3 regions of the Heyndrickxia acidicola genome follow, and region 2 is predicted to be linked to each of the others. Evidence: riboswitches for the same ligand, from Rfam matches in the RefSeq annotation. Region 2 holds a riboswitch; each other region holds the start of a gene.
The links. A riboswitch is a leader RNA that binds a small molecule or an ion and turns the genes downstream of it on or off. The one in region 2 is predicted to bind cyclic di-GMP.
Positions count from the first base shown of each region.

Region 1: linked by a shared signal. The riboswitch ahead of A5N88_RS24485 (anti-repressor SinI family protein) and the one ahead of A5N88_RS19320 (EAL domain-containing protein) in region 2 are both predicted to bind cyclic di-GMP.
Region 3: linked by a shared signal. The riboswitch ahead of A5N88_RS07320 (hypothetical protein) and the one ahead of A5N88_RS19320 (EAL domain-containing protein) in region 2 are both predicted to bind cyclic di-GMP.

Region 1 is NZ_KV440953.1:4,048,649-4,050,849, forward strand. It holds gene thiE (thiamine phosphate synthase) at 1-258, shown strand, start outside; cyclic di-GMP riboswitch class II at 675-764, shown strand; gene A5N88_RS24485 (anti-repressor SinI family protein) at 795-914, shown strand; gene A5N88_RS25115 (hypothetical protein) at 1,170-1,334, opposite strand; gene A5N88_RS18900 (M42 family metallopeptidase) at 1,709-2,201, shown strand, end outside.
Region 2 is NZ_KV440953.1:4,153,474-4,155,674, forward strand. It holds gene A5N88_RS19315 (STAS domain-containing protein) at 1-94, opposite strand, end outside; cyclic di-GMP riboswitch class I at 720-811, shown strand; gene A5N88_RS19320 (EAL domain-containing protein) at 960-1,685, shown strand; gene A5N88_RS19325 (STAS domain-containing protein) at 1,824-2,201, shown strand, end outside.
Region 3 is NZ_KV440953.1:1,570,599-1,572,799, reverse strand. It holds gene A5N88_RS07330 (hypothetical protein) at 1-89, shown strand, start outside; cyclic di-GMP riboswitch class I at 175-262, shown strand; gene A5N88_RS07325 (hypothetical protein) at 309-611, shown strand; cyclic di-GMP riboswitch class I at 751-837, shown strand; gene A5N88_RS07320 (hypothetical protein) at 883-1,185, shown strand; gene A5N88_RS07315 (hypothetical protein) at 1,261-1,599, shown strand; gene A5N88_RS07310 (hypothetical protein) at 1,612-1,992, shown strand; gene A5N88_RS07305 (GH25 family lysozyme) at 2,012-2,201, shown strand, end outside.

The DNA of each region.
Region 1 (2,201 bases), 100 kb from region 2:
GATTACTTTGGAATTGGACCGGTTTTTGCTACGGTAACAAAGGAGGATGCTAAGCCTGAGAGAGGGACCGTCTTGATTGAGATGCTTCGTGAAAAAGGCTTTCAAGTTCCAATCGTGGGAATCGGGGGCATTCATGCGGGAAATGCAGCCTCTGTGATCGAGGCAGGCGCAGACGGTGTTTCTGTCATCACAGCGATCAGCACAGCAAAGGATGCAGCTGCTGCCGCAGCTGAATTGAAAAAAAGTGTAGGGGTATAACAGGAGGATAAAGGTCTCTAATGCGGTGCGGAGTAACCCCATTAGCCATTGTCCTGTTCAGCACTTTTAAAAAATAGTCGGCAGTGCCGGCTGCAACGCCATGTTACAAAGCTGTCCTGTTATCAACTGTCTGTTGGTGGCAGGCTTTTTTAATACTAAAATGGAATTTTTCCATTTGATATGAAAATTTATTTTCCAGATAAAATGAAATAAATTTATCGACAAAATGCTGCATGAAAGAAGGTGTGTGCGATTTTATAAATTGTTGATAAATCAATGGGTTTACAATATGTGGATAATAGAGGGTATCATTTTTCGACAAAAAGGGAAAAGGAAATTGTTTGAATTTTTAGGAAAAGTTGAAATTATGTAGCGATAGTGTCGCACTTTTTGATTTATAATATATATATAATGAATCCGACGATGGATACGATGAAAAACATTCTGAATTTGGGCACCTGATTAAAGAATGTTTGGAGTGAGTGGTGCAACCGACCATTTAGAGGAATGACAACCTTGGAGATGGAGTGGTTTCATTGAAAATTGTTTTGGACAAGGACTGGATTGAATTACTAGCTGATGCAAAAGCCATGGGTCTCACGAAAGAAGAGGTATTGGACTTTTTACGCAGGGAAAACCAGAAAAAGGAAGAATGAACAATTGAATACGCATTTCACTCCAAAAAAACTTGTATTTGTGAAGGCAGATACGGTTTTTTTTGTTGGCATTCGCATAGAGTGCTGCTTTATTTCCAATGGATCAATTCCGTGATTTGTCCGCTTCGTGATTAATTTGCGAAGGGCCATTTCTTTTAGAGATCGGCATGATCCATGGATTAAAAGTAAAAAACGCCCTGCAAAGTTGGTGCAGGACGGGTGTATACCGAGGGCCTGTACCATTTTTACAGGCCGTTATTCCTCAGAAGTATCGTTATAGGTGCGTTCGTTAAGATTAGGGGTTTCTGTTACGGCGAAATTAACAGACTGCAGGCTCATTCCAGGCTCAATCCCGAATAATTCCTCAACAGAATTAGGTGCTTTGTCTTCACTTTGTGATAAAACATCTTTCTTTTCCATTTTTCTCCCCTCCTTTTGTAATGAATACATACCCAAAAAACGTCATTTAATCACCTCTCCTAAAAATTTTTGTGGCCAAGCCATATGGCTCAGAGAAGAGTCTTTTATGCGTTAACGCAAAAAAGGGGTCTGACCCTTTCTTTACTTTAAAGCATAAAAGGGGTCTGACCCCTTTAGTGTGTTAAAGAATTAAAGTTTGAACTATTTGTCTATTCCTTTTAGTGATTTTTCTTAATGTTTTAAAAAGTGTTTGCTATCTTTTTTTCCCTTTTATATAATTTTGTATTGCACAATATATATTTTTTATTCATCATTTTCAGCGCCAATAATGTTTTACGTTTACATTTGTGCAAAGTAGAAAGGGAGATTAAATCATGATTGAGCTGGTAAAAACTCTAACAAGCCTAAATGGACCATGCGGCTATGAACATGAGGTAGCCTATTTTATCAAGGACTATCTTGAAGGGAAAGCAGATGAGGCGGTTATTGATTCGATTGGAAATGTGATTGCACGGAAAAAGGGGACAAAACCTGGACCGACTGTGCTTGTAACGGCCCATATGGATGAAGTGGGATTTATTGTAAAGAAAATTGAAGGAAATGGGCTTCTTCGTTTTGAAAAGCTTGGAGGACATGACGACAGGATTTTACTGGCAAAGCCGGTTAAGGTGCTTGGAGAGAATGGCATAGTGGATGGTGTGATAGGGACAATGTCTGCCCACTATGTGAAATTTGATGACCCATCCAAGGTCCGCAAGCATTCCCAGCTTTATGTGGATATCGGTGCCAGCTCGAAAGCAGAGGTACAGGAACTTGGCATAGAAGTTGGAACGCCCATCACATGGGGAACTGAGTGGAAGATGACGG
Region 2 (2,201 bases):
CAAATGCATCGCCTTGCTTTCTCCCAACATGCTCAGCCAGCAGCTGGCTGTTTTGAATAATTTTATTTCCGATATACATTAATTCGTGTTTCATATTCATCCTCTCCCTAAACTCACAGCTTAACTGACATTCAAGCTTTTTACCTTATACCCCATTTTCAATATTTATTCACATCGTTACGATAAGGAAAAAGAGCCGCTTTAGTTTAATATATGGAAAATTAGTCTTTACAATTGAAGGGAGTTATGTACAAGGCACTATGCAAATTCTATATCTAATGGTGATCGAAGATGAAAACGAGTACCTTGAGAAGACAACTGCAGGAAGACCAGAACGCTGCCAATGGCTATGTTATACCAATGATGATTTTAATCCACAGTTGATTGAAGCAAAGAGACTCCTCTAAGAGAAAAACGCTTCAAGGAGCTGGCGCATTGGCGCTGTAGAAAAGGATTCAAAAAAAAATCCGGCAGCAAAGGCCGGATCAAAACAAATATAAGGGGGTTAAAAGTAAAAAAGGGTTAATGCTTGTCCTGATTACAAGTATAGAAAAGAAATCTTAAAATTCCCTTAAATTATTGTTTACTTTATTCAGAAATTTTTTCACCTACTCCATATGTATAGTTCAACTGGAATAGGCCTCTTAACCTAAAAAAATGCAGAATATTGTAGACTTTTGACGAAAAAGAGCATTATAATGGAAATAAATGTACTATTCATTCGATAAAGGCAAACTTATTGAAAAATAAGGACGCAAAGCCGCGAGCCTAAGGCAGTACAAAGAAATGCTAGGGCAGTCGGGCCGCCGAATAAGCAGTGGACTTAAATAGGGAAGCTTCCGTTCATATTTCGGTTGCTGCTTTCCTGTTTTTTCGTATTGGCACGCTATTATCATGGCCTGCAAATGCCCCTCTTAGCTTGGCGATCATAATCATTGTAGAAAAGGGGAGAGCGGGAGATGACAATTCATGAGGTCATTGAGAAAGGAAACTTCACACATCATTATCAGCCCATTTATAACATTCAAAGTAACTCAGTGATTGGTTATGAAGGGCTGCTTCGTTCGGAAAAATATCCTAATCCGGAGCAGGCATTTTTAGAGGCAAAAGAGAAGAACAGTCTTTTTGAGCTGGATTCTCGTTCACTTCAAAAGGCCATTTTCACATATCAATCCGCCGGATATTCAATTGATAACGGGCTATTATTCCTGAATATTATTCCATCCACATTAGAAAACAAAGATTTTTTAAATTTTGTGAATAAAATAATGAAGGAGAACCAAGGCCAACAACTCGTACTGGAAATTAGTGAAACTGAGGAAATGACGGTAAGCAGTGAAATGATAAGAAAGCTGGAAAAACTAAGAGGCCTTGGCATCAGGATTGCAGTTGATGATTTTGGAAAAAGCTATTCTCATTTCAAAACCATTATTGAAGTGGTTCCTGAATTTATTAAATTAGATCGGTATTTGACTGCGGATCTATCTTCTTCCTTAAAAAAGCAAGCGATCATCCAATATTGCCTGGATTTTTGCAGCCAATTTAACAGCAAGCTTATTTTAGAAGGGATTGAAACAGAACTGGAGCTGGAGATGGCAAAGCAGCTTGGTGTGATATATGCTCAAGGGTTTTTTCTTGGAAGACCGGCAATACTTCCCAAAGCATACCAGCAGGTGGTTGTTTAAGATATACTAAGTGCAGAATAGAATGTATGCTTACTGGCGTTATATGCTTGGCCGAGGCTGATGTTGGAGGTTGCTTGTTATTTAACAGACAGCTGCCGTACGCTGAGATAATCTATATAGGCTAAAGGGGGGGATGGAATGAATTCACTAGTTTTGGAGAAATTGAGCGTTGCAGTAATGGCCATCGATAACCATTTTACCATTACAGTTGCAAATCAAATGTGCAAGACCATATTAGGAATTGAGCCTAAAGAGGCGATTGGCAGAAACATTGATAAATTTTTTAATTATCCTCCAGAGTTCACAAGGACTCTTCAGCATACTCTTGAAAGAGGCGAAAACTATTATTATGAGGTCTTCCCTTATAACTGGGGCCCCTATGAGAAAACACTGAGCCAGCGCTCTGTGCTGCTAAAGGATGAAAATGGTGAAATTGCGGGTGCCATGATTGAATTTGAAGATATTACAGAGCGCTACCTTGAACAGGAAGAATACAAAGCCTTTATGGAGGAAATC
Region 3 (2,201 bases), 2.6 Mb from region 2:
TGGGGATTGATTTATTGGACCCAACAGTTTTGCTTTCACCTACTTCACTTTCAACCAGTAGATATTTGAAAAAGCTAACAGCAGAGTAGGACGCTCTGATTCAAGAACAAGCATATTTATCGAATCACTCAAGCATTGATAATTTGTGCCGATATTAATGTAGGATAATTTCCCTATTGAAAAAGGCAAACTAATCGAAAGGTTAGGACGCAAAGCTATGGGTCTAAAACTCTAATGGAGTAATGATTGCCAGGCTGCCAAATCGGTACAACCCGCATTTGGTTAAAATTTTGTGTGGAGGAATGTACATGGGTGAAAATAATCAAGAATTAAAGAATAGCATAAGAAAATTCAACTGTTTATTAGAAGGGCAACCGGACAACTCTAATTCTGTGGTTGAATTTATATCATTTCTAAGATATTTTTTAAGAATAAAGGCAAAGGATCCAATACCTACAATTGAAGTTATGACATTAATTAAAGAGTATAAGCCCATAGTTTTTAATATCTTAAAACAAATGTCTAAAAAAAATGATAGGCTAAGATTTCTAACAGAATTATCAATGGGGTTAACCTTAGCTGAAGAGAGATTGAATAAAATTATCCATTAAAAATCATTATGCATCTTTAAATAGAAGGTGTATTTTTATGTCTAAATATAGATCGGAATCACAAAGCTTAAAATTAAAATAATATTGAAACCTATGATTAAAAAACTATAATAAAATGGTATATAGTAACCAAACCCTAATTTGAAAAAGGCAAACTAATCGAAAGGTTAGGACGCAAAGCCATGGGTCTAAAACTCTTATGAGTAATGATTGCCAGGCCGCCAAATCGGTACTATCCGCATTTGGTTAAATATATGTGGAGGTAATGAACATGGGTGAAAATCAAAAATTAAAGATGAGTATTAAGAATCTTTACAATTTGCTAGAGGAATATCCAGACGAATCAACTTCTGCTTGTGAATTTTTAAACTTTCTAAGATCTTTTTTAAGAATAAGCGCAAATCCATTACCTATAAAGGAAGTTATGACATTGATTAAAGAGAATAAACCAACAGTACTTTTTACATTAAAAAAGATGTCAAATACCAATATGATGGTAAGAATCCTAACAGGATTATCAACGGATATGGATATAAGAGTGGCAGAATACAGATTGAGAAAAATAATTAAATAAATATTAGTAGACAAATCAGCACCTTTGAAAAGAAGGTGTATTTTTTATGCTCTAAGAGGAGCAAGGGGGTCAGACATGGGTGAAATGACAATGGAGCAAAGGGTTGCAGAGCATGAGAAACGCATTCAGGATCTCGAAAAGAGTTATGGGGAAATGAAAAATGAGATGCTTACGGTACGTACAAGCCAGCTAGAGATTCACAATGCTCTGCTTACAGAAAGCAAGGAGCAAAAATCATTAATTAATAAACAGCGTCAGGAGCAAGATGATCTTCTAAACCAGCTTATTGCTCATACGCTTGGAATAAAAAAAACAAGTCAATCTAAACGTTGGGAACTTGCTCTTTCTGCCATTGGTGGAGGGGGCATTTTATATTTATTAATTCAAACAACAATTCAACTACTAAAACAATAGGAGTGATTTCTAATGATGAAATACTTATCTAATCTTAACTGGTGGAAGCAATTATCCTTAAATGCATTAACTCTTTTAACAGCCCTATTAGCAGCCTTAACAACAGCGCACATTCATGTCAATTGGTTTACAAGTGACACTGTAAATGTGATTGCTCAGTTTATAATTGCCTTTGGTATTTTCTTTGTTGGCTCTTGTGCCGGTTTAATAAATACTTATTTAACTATAAAAAGCAAAGAAAAGGCTGCTAAAGTTGCTGAACAACATCAGAAAGAACAAGAAGCAGCTGCAGTCGCAAAAGTGGAAGCAGCAAAACAAATTGTAGCTTCTGCAGGCAACACTCAACCTTCTACTGAAGGTCCTGTCACAGTAATCCCAGTACATAGCAATTAAATAAAGGGGGATGAATTAATTGAAAAAAATAAATAAATTTACAGCTGGGCTAGTCCTTATATTCGGACTAGCTTTTTCTTTTGGATCTTATGCCCATGCAAGCAGCACTCCAGACGTCGATTTTATTGACGTTAGCCATCATAATAATGAAGATGGTTTACCGCTTGCTTTCTATCAGACTATTAAGGCTGGAGGTATCGGCGGGGTAG